DNA from 3 places in the Paenibacillus kyungheensis genome. Region 1 is predicted to be linked to each of the others. Evidence: predicted binding sites of a transcription regulator. Region 1 holds the regulator's gene; each other region holds the start of a gene.
The links. Region 1 encodes LexA, which represses DNA repair genes until DNA is damaged. Its sites were predicted from a motif close to CGAACATATGTTCG; they were not measured.
Positions count from the first base shown of each region.

Region 1 (3,291 bases):
TCACAAAGTACAGCTTGAACAAACAACGAATCTACCGTGGGAAGGTCATGTTTCGATTGTGACACAGACAGAACAACCAACTGCTTTTACATTGGCGCTCCGATTGCCTTACTGGGCAGATGATTATTCATTGATAGTCAATGGAGAGCATATAGAAGCGGAAAATATTAACGGATTTCTACACATTGATCGTGTATGGCAGTCTAATGACAAGATCGAGTTTGTTTTACCGATGGAGATCAAACAATATACCGCACATCCGCTAGTCAGAGCAGATATTGGCAAAGTAGCTATAGGACGTGGCCCGTTTATTTATTGCGCTGAAGAAGTAGATAATGGAGAGCATTTGCATTTAATTCAGTTAAATAAAGATCAGACCTATCAATATACATTTGATCCACAGTTGCTAGGAGGCATAGGTACGATCCATGTAGAGGCACGTAAAAGAATCATTACTTCTCAGTGGGAAGATGTATTATATGCTTCTCAAGCAGCTACCACGTATGCTCCTACAACATTACGACTTATTCCTTATTATTGCTGGGCTAACCGACAATCTGGTGAAATGCGTGTATGGCATAACCAAACATAATCAACACTGAAAAGGAGAGTGCCTGATGAAATCAAAAATGAGAATAGATCCTGAGAAATTTGCGTATACTGTCATTTCAAGTTATTCATCAGATAAAGATAATGCCGAAGCAGTGGCTAAAGACCATCTAGGTGTATTTTTAAATGCTTATTTTCTAGCTGAAAAGTTCAATACACTTGAAGCCCAATTGGCTGAAAAAGCAGAAAGTAAAGATTTCAAAGCATTACTTGCCAAACTAATGGATACAAAGCTGTTTGGATAAATGTAGCTTACTATTAAAAAAATATAAGATATTTAGTAATTATTTGGCATTAAAAGGTATCAATTTCCTATTATTAGGTTATGATGAAGAAATCACATAATGAATTAAGAGGAGTGACATTAGAAATCAAATAAAAAAATTAAGAGCATATCAGCAAAAGTACCGTATTCAGCTTGTACAAAAGGCATCCAATAAGTAGTAGAGGGTTAGATAAAAACGTTGCAATTTGGGTACTCAATATGTTCAGTCATTACAGTTAAAGGAGGTAGCAATTATGAGTTGGATTGAATCTGCGGTAATACGTGCACAGGAAGAGAAAGCAGAGAACGCAAAAGCTTTTTCATATTCTTTAAAAATTCATGAGCATTTTTTAGAACATTGTGAAAATTTATGGATGAAATTTTCTACCATTTTAGAAGAGATCAAAAAACATTTTAAAGAAGATTGCAGTATTCAGAAAGATGAAAATCAACTGGTTATTACAATTGCACTCGTTGTCATTACTATAACTGTAGTTAAAAAAAATGTACGTGAACATTATTATGGAGAAGCTGATCTCAAATACAAATGCTCTCATGATTCTGGAAAACCTAAACTTGCGGTAGAATTATTGTACTTGAATCCAACAGAGCATCCTGTATGGATGTACAAAGTTTTACAAGGCAAAGAAGAGATTGAAGTTGCTTTTAGTGAAGTAGAAGCCGAACATGTAATTAAAACTGCATTGTGGAGATATGTACAATAATTACATTGTGCTGAATCTAAATAAATTAAATTATTCTCATATAAATAAGAAAAAAGACCGCTACTAGAAAGTAGCGGTCTTTTTCTATCTTCTATGAACTGTAACGTACAGTAGTGATTTAGTGCAAGTTACGGAACAATCCTACAACTTTACCCAAAATCGTAACATGTGTCAGACGAAGTGGCTGATACATTGGATTTTCTGGTTGTAGACGAATATGATCTTTTTCTTTATAGAACGTTTTGACAGTTGCTTCGTCGTCTTCTGTCATGGCTACAACAATATCGCCATTATCAGCGGTCTGTTGTTGACGTACAATTACGTAGTCACCATTATAGATTCCTGCTTCAATCATACTGTCTCCAACTACAGAAAGCATAAATACTTGTCCTTCACCTGTAAAATTCTGTGGTAGAGGGAAGTAATCTTCAATATGTTCTGTAGCTGTAATCGGAACACCGGCGGTTACTTTTCCAATAATAGGAACACGAGATACCGTTTGAGCGAAAAGAATATTACTTTCAGACTCTTCTTGACCCAACAACTCGATGGCACGAGGTTTGGTCGGGTCGCGTCGAATCAGTCCTTTTTTCTCCAAACGATCCAGATGACCATGTACAGTAGAACTAGAAGCAAGACCTACAGCTTCACCAATTTCACGTACAGATGGCGGGTAACCTTTAAGTTTGACTTCATTTCGGATAAATTCCAAAATGGCCTGTTGGCGACTTGAAACTTTTGACATACCTTATCAACCCCAATGCTAGTAACGTTTGGCAAAATTATAACATAGAACTACCGTTCGTACAAACATAAGTTCTAAAATTTGTATATTTATTTTGTTATTCATTACTTTTTGTAGTCTATTCATCGTATAAGAGGCATAATCTATAGTCTAAAAGGTGCAATAAAAAACGCGAACGAAGGTTCGTAAAAAACTATTGAGTAAAACATATGTTCGTGTTATAGTGAATTTAAGAAAACAAGAACAAATGTTTGGAGCGTGATGACAATGTTAAAATATACTACATATCGTAGCATCCACAATCAATCTGAAGATGGTGAACAACAGATTGATACATCTGGATCAGATATACATCATACATCAACAAGTTATTCGGAGAAACAATCACAGCAAGCAGCTATTCATGCCACACGAGCGGACAAAGATGTAGTGGTGGATGAGTGGACATATTTGCCGAATGTGCAAAAGATACGTAAACCAGCTCAACCTAAAGGCAAAAAAACATTACGTCAAAAAACGCTACATCTTATTCAAAGCACAGCCCAAAAAGTGAAGTGGAAATCCGGCGGACGTTTAATGGTATGTTTTGTGTTTGCAGGTGTATTATTATACGGTGGAGTAATTCATAACTTTGTAGTAGCAGACAAAGTAGAAGGCCCTGCACAAAAAGTTGTTGTTCATTCAGGGGATAGCTTATGGAGTATCGCTAGTGAATACAAATCAGCCCAGACAGATACACGTGACTATATAGCAGAGATTCGTAGTGAAAATCAATTAACTACAAGTGAGATTCAAGCAGGCGATGTTCTGGTAATTCCTTACGATTGATTTACATGTTCTCTAAATATATTTATGGTATAAATGATATCACTAGATAAGCACATATATTCATTAAGTGGGATGAAAGTTTGTTAAGATCTGTTGATCTTGACAAGCTTTTTTTTACA
Region 1 is NZ_CP117416.1:3,043,413-3,046,703, reverse strand. Features, by position in the region: gene PQ456_RS12980 (glycoside hydrolase family 127 protein) at 1-592, shown strand, start outside; gene PQ456_RS12975 (hypothetical protein) at 618-854, shown strand; gene PQ456_RS12970 (hypothetical protein) at 1,129-1,599, shown strand; gene lexA (transcriptional repressor LexA) at 1,718-2,344, opposite strand; gene yneA (cell division suppressor protein YneA) at 2,612-3,172, shown strand.

Region 2 (3,291 bases), 1.2 Mb from region 1:
TTGGCCACATGTAGCACAGATTCAAGTGGAGCAGGCTGATCTAGCAATCGAATCTATAGCTGAAGGCGAAGTGTATATTTATTGTTTATTTCATCGCCATGATGCACCTGTACGGCGAATGATTGATACCATCCAAACAATTATTTCTACAGAAGATCAGTGGATTGAATTGTAAATGATCATAAGAGTACTGGAAGAGATGAGATTGTAATCAGGATCAGATGTGTACATGATGAAATGAGTATAATTAAGGAGGAACGATCCAATGCCTAACCAAATTAAAGTGATGACAGATACAGCAACACTTTGTATTTATGATCTGCAGGCACTCAAGCATCGATTGGAAGACACATCAGATTGGTGGTCTATTCCTGAAGATGAATTGTTAGAAGTGAATCTAGGGAATATTGCTTTTCTTAATGTAGGCGCAGATGGATTGTATACTATGCAACAGGTAGAAGAGATCGAACAACCCGTAGTTCAATTATGGATCAATGTTCCTTCGGGTCAATTATATGCAGGAGCAGCAGAAAATGTGACAGGGGGCGAGCTAGAACCAGAAGATGGGGACAGTGGACAATATATAACGGTTGAACCAGGCATATATCATTTGAAAATAGGACGAACACAGCAAAATATTGAATTTGCTGTGTTACGAACTGAACAGGCAATCGCTAACAATCAGTTTGAAGATTTGATTCGTATTGGATAAGGAGGTCAGTATATATGTCTGGTCAACATTATGCTAGTACAAGGGATGAAATAGAACGCCTCGTACAACACTATCGTATTCCAGCCCCTCGCTTTCACGAAGTAGGTAAAATGCAGTGGTCATCTATACTTTCAACAATCACACAAACGTTTATCACGTCTTCACATGCAGGAAGCGAATCTGCATTAATGCGAGGATACAATCATTTGCAAGAACCGCATGTAAGTTATCAGGTAGGAACAGAAGGGTACCGAGAGATTGCTAAACTGATTGATCGCACCGAACAAGTCTGGTTTCTCGCTCCTGAACGCTTTTATAGTGGTAAACAATATTGGGTGTATGAAGCTTATGTAGATGCGATTCAATGGATAATTGAACAAACAGGAACGACTGAATATTATATCGTCTCCAAAAAGCTACAATGGTTATTATGTGAGACTCATCATGAAGTCATCATCGGCACAGGTGAACCAATAAGTGGACGTATTCAGAAGCGCAAAAAGGAGCTAGACGATGTTTGAAAAAGCAAAATATAAAGCAGGCGATATTTTGGTCATTCCAATGAAAGACAATCGCTTGGGGATTTGTCAGGTTATTAGTGCTCTGTATGACCGATTTAAAAAGGTATTTTCATTTGGTGTACTCTGTATCCGAGAGGATCAAGTCTATCGCAGTGAGCAACATAACGACAGGTCGTCTGATGATTCCAGTGATCTGTATTAACAGTATAGATCGGGTATTCTTCTGCACAATCTGACAGACGTGTATCTCAGAATAGTAAGTCCTTTTCCCGACTTATCGCAAAAGAAGATGCATATTCAAATAACGATTTTGATCCGTCAGACGCCATTGCGACTTCTTGTAATACAACTTCAGCATCTAATATCTCATCGAACCAATTCCGCCAATTGTAATATTGCGTTAACCACGAATTAGCATGATCTCCAAGTAGAATAAAGATTTGAAATGATCCACATAACTCTCCATATCCCAATGTCTATTTCAATAAATCCGAACATTTGTACTTATTTTTGCGTCATATCATAGGCTAAATGAAACAGATACGATATAATAGAATCATACGATATCTATTGTAGGCGATTCGGCTGATAGAGCATAATCCATAGGGTAAAGACTGCACAGGCAAGGAGGATGATCAGCTTGAGGCACCATGCCAATTACTACCCTGCCAAAGGAAGAGTCATTTTGCATGTAGATATGAATGCTTTTTATTGTTCTGTTCATACAGCAGAAGAACCGGAAAAATATCAAGGCAAGCCCACAGCTGTCGCAGGTAGTGTTGAACTGCGCAAAGGAATTGTGGTTACTTCTTCTTACGAAGCGAGAAAGCGTGGCGTGAAAACAGGCATGTTGGTTAGAGAAGCATTGCAGAAATGTCCGAATCTGATCTTAATTTCGCCTGACTTTTATTTATACAAACAATACTCAATGGCATTCATGAATATTGCGTATAGTTACACACCGATGTTGCAAGCAACGTCAATTGATGAATGCTACTTGGATATCACAGGTTCAAGTCAATTTGGCACACCACCTCAGATTGCGGAACAGTTGCAACAACGGATCTGGGAAGAGTTACATTTACCTTGTTCGATAGGAATTGCGCCTAATAAATTACTAGCAAAAATGGCTTCAGATATGAAAAAACCTAAAGGTATTTCGATATTGCGTATACGAGATATGCCCAAGTTATTATGGGATAAGCCATGCGGACAATTGTTTGGAATCGGCGGGAAAACATCTGCCAAATTAGTAGATATGGGCATTCGCACGATAGGGCAACTTGCAGCAGCAGATGAAGCTAGATTAACAGCTAGATTTGGTGTAATGGGAAGCTGGCTCAAGCAAGCGGCAAATGGTATAGATCATTCGCCTGTAGAGATTGATCGGGAAGTCAGTAAGTCGATAGGGCATACTACAACATTGCCTGCTGATATTCAAGATCGTGACGATATTAGAAGAGTGATGCTTAATCTAAGCGATCAAGTATGTCGCCGATTGCGTCGTCAGAAATTAATCGCTCAGACGATTCAGATTACGATTCGCACACCTGATATGAAAACAATCACTCGCTCCAAGTCACTAGCTGTTCCTACAGAAACGGCGGATGAAGTGTATCGTGAAGCTTGTGCACTATATGATCGTCATTGGGAAGATCGTGCGCCTGTTCGATTATTAGGAGTGGCTCTTCAGAATTTGCAGCCCAAAGAAGAAGCTGCTTTGCAAATGGACTTGTTTGATTATAATCGTCAGCCAGTCAAAGAGCAGTTAAATGAAGTAATGGATAAGTTACGCGATAAATTTGGTGAAAGTGCGATACTAACAGCAGGTATGTTAGGCAATGATCCTTCAGTCCTGATTCGTAATCACAAAATTAGAGGTACTTCATTGCAAAAAGATGGTATGATTTTGCCGGGCATGGAAGAATAATCAGTAACTAATGATTCAATATTGATCTATATTGTTTAAATTTTAATCAATAATTGGATTCGTAGTACAGGTGTGTTACAATTTGTGTACTGGTAATTGTTGGTTATTCATTTGAAATAATATATCTT
Region 2 is NZ_CP117416.1:1,795,984-1,799,274, forward strand. Features, by position in the region: gene PQ456_RS07890 (hypothetical protein) at 1-175, shown strand, start outside; gene PQ456_RS07895 (DUF6386 family protein) at 266-712, shown strand; gene PQ456_RS07900 (DUF6756 family protein) at 727-1,233, shown strand; gene PQ456_RS07905 (Imm26 family immunity protein) at 1,226-1,435, shown strand; gene PQ456_RS07910 (DNA polymerase IV) at 1,874-3,163, shown strand.
Region 2: PQ456_RS07910 (DNA polymerase IV) is a predicted target of LexA. The motif match lies at 1,725-1,738, and genes of this name have one in related genera.

Region 3 (3,291 bases), 290 kb from region 1:
TGCTGTTCGCGCGGTCTATATGTACACAGCGATGGCTGATCTTGCTGGATTAACAGGAGATACTAGTCTTTATCAAGCATGTCAGACTTTATGGAATAACATGGTACACAAGCAAATGTACGTGACTGGAGGGATCGGTTCTACTCATCATGGTGAAGCATTCACAATCGATTACGATCTGCCTAATGATAGTGGATATTCGGAGACTTGTGCTGCGGTAGGAATTGTCTTTTTTGCACATCGGATGTTGCAGATTGAAGCCAAAGGTGAGTATGCTGATGTGTTAGAGCGCGCGCTTTATAATACAGTGATAGGCGGAATGGCACAGGATGGTAAACATTATTTCTATGTGAATCCATTGGAAGTATGGCCATCTGCTTGTCATCATAACCCAGGCAAGCATCATGTGAAGCCTGTTCGTCAGAAATGGTTTGGTTGCTCTTGCTGTCCTCCTAATATTGCACGTCTTGTAAGTTCATTAGGGCAATACATTTACAGCACCAATCAAGATACGATCTATACACATCTTTATATTGGTGGCGAAGCAGAGTTAACAGTTGGCGAGCAATCGGTTGTGATCCAGCAAGAAAGTGGATATCCATGGAATGGGGCGACAAGCTTTTCATTCCAATTGGAACAACCACAATCTTTTACATTGGCTTTACGTTTACCGGGATGGTGCAAAAAAGCTTCGCTAACGATCAACGGTGAGTCTATTGAATATCAATCGCTTGTACAGGATGGATATATCTATATTCAGCGAGAATGGTCGGTAGATGATCGTGTAGAGTGGAATATGAAGATGCATGTGCAAGTGATTCATAGCCATCCTAGATTGCGCGCTGCTTCTGGCAAAATCGCTTTACAACATGGGCCACTGGTCTACTGTCTGGAGCAAGCAGATAATGGAGAATTAATCTCTGCATTATCCATTGATCCAGCGCAATCATTAACGACGCGATTTGATGCTGAATTATTAGGTGGAGCTGTGGTGATCGAAGGTACAGCGACTCGTGAGCTGACCAGTGATTGGGATGACCATTTGTACCAAGACAGTCCTCCTACCATTCAAGAACAGCCTTTTACAGCGATTCCTTACTTTCTCTGGGCGAATCGTGGTGAAGGCGATATGGCTGTCTGGATTCGTAAAAACTAACCACATAACCCAAGAGGTACGATATATTAATGTCGTGCCTCTTTATTTTGCAGAAAATCAGATGAAAAAATGTCAAATTATCAAAAAAAGCGAACGTTTGTGCTTATTTTTTAGTGTAAACTATTGTATCGATATCAAGTTAAATGTAAAATAGAATAGAGAAGTGTAAAGGGGGGTTTATTTTGGCTAAAGCAAAGGTAGCAAAACGTCCAACACGGGATGAATTTGCACTAGAAGAAATTGGTAATCAACTTACTGAAGCCTATCAAGAGAAATCGGAAATTTTGCTGACAGTGTGGGGTGCAGAAGAACCTGTACGCGGTCAGATTGTAAATATGGATCCACGTACAGGTCGAGTACATGTACAATATGAAGAAGAAGTAAACAAAGTGAAATTTATGGATATCATGGGTGTGAACTATCCAAGAGATTAAATAAATACCTTTGACAAATCCTTCATAACCAGAATATACTAGCATAGTCGATAGTCGGCTATGCTAGTATTTTTTTAGGAGGATAATCATGCCATTTAATCAAGAGCAGAACCCGTTAGGTTTGTTATTATCTCGAACCTATTTATCCTATAAGAAAAAAGCATCTCATTTATTACTTGATTATGATATTACTCCAGAGCAATTTGGTGTACTTAATAATCTGGTCAGTCATGATGGTATCTCACAGAAAGCATTAGCAGAGTTAAATTCCAAAGACCAGACCAGTATCGGCAAAACATTGGATCGTCTGGAAAATAAAAAATTGCTCACACGCACGGTTGATCCTTCAGATCGCCGGGCAGTATTGCTACATTTAACAACAAAAGGGCACGAATTAATTCAGCAGACCAAGCCGATTATGCAAGAAGTGGATGATGAGATTAACGCATTGTTCACGCCGGAACAAACCAAGCAATTTATTGCGATGATCAATCAGACGTTTGAACATTTATCCCGCTGATTTTGTCAGCTGGATATTTTTTGACCTAATACATGCACAACCATTTATATCCTATGCATGTATTTAAAAAAAGAGAAAAGATAGTTGGAGGAAAACAAATGACTGTATTCAAAACGTTTAAAGATTTTTTAGGGATTACACAGACCAAAGTAGGGATTGTGTTTTCTATTTTTGTACCTTTGGTATTTTTATTATTTTGGATGACTGGATATCATGGAGCCACCGAACGAGTAGATCAACTGGTTGTTGGAATTGTTAATGAAGATGGACAACAAGGCGAACGTATCGCTCAAGCGATCACGACAGGTGTGCCTTATCAGACCCAATCTTATGATTCATTAACTACAGCACAGCAACAAATGGACAATGGTGATCTAACGATGATCATTTCGATTCCGGCTCATTTTACAGAAGATGTCGCATCGAACGGAACGACTCAAATGAATTATTATATCAATCAAGGTAATTCCGATATTGCCAAATCGATCGTTCAAAGTTCTGCTACGCAAATTTCCTCTACTATTGGAGAACATGCTTTTGCAGATGTTCATCAAGAAATCGTCACCACTAATATTGTCAAAACACATGATATTTCAAATTTTGCAATTTCGATGTTGCCGATGATTTTAGGTTTCGTCACATATGTTGGTGTAATGACCATGAATATCCAATTAAATATTGCATCTATGATGTTAAAGCGTGATCATAGTAAGTGGCAGATCTTTTGGGGCAGACAGATATTACTGCTTGTGATCTCTGTAGTCGCTTCATTCGTGATTACTACAGTAGCATCGCTATTTGCAGATACGGTTGCTTCGTTCTGGCAAATGTGGAGTTTTCATCTGTTGGTCTATATTTCTTGTATTGCTGTTACACAGATGGCATTCGCTTTATTCGGCAATGTCGCTCCATTATTCAATGTGGCGCTGATCCCGCTTCAGTTGATGACAGCCGGAAATATTATCCCTGCTGCTATGTTATCTCCTTTATATCGAAATATAGGATATTTTTTACCGGCTCCGAATGCTATACAGGGCTATTTAAGGTTAATTTATAGTGGGGCTTCTGTTTCCTCATTTGTGATTCACTTACTATGGATTGCTATTGTTACTTTTGGAATCACATGGATTCGTACAGCGCTGGTCAAGCCAGCTTCAAGCCCTATAAGTCATCCAGCAGGT
Region 3 is NZ_CP117416.1:2,752,061-2,755,351, reverse strand. Features, by position in the region: gene PQ456_RS11725 (glycoside hydrolase family 127 protein) at 1-1,156, shown strand, start outside; gene PQ456_RS11720 (YolD-like family protein) at 1,339-1,590, shown strand; gene PQ456_RS11715 (MarR family winged helix-turn-helix transcriptional regulator) at 1,679-2,110, shown strand; gene PQ456_RS11710 (YhgE/Pip domain-containing protein) at 2,209-3,291, shown strand, end outside.
Region 3: PQ456_RS11720 (YolD-like family protein) is a predicted target of LexA. The motif match lies at 1,247-1,260, and genes of this name have one in related genera.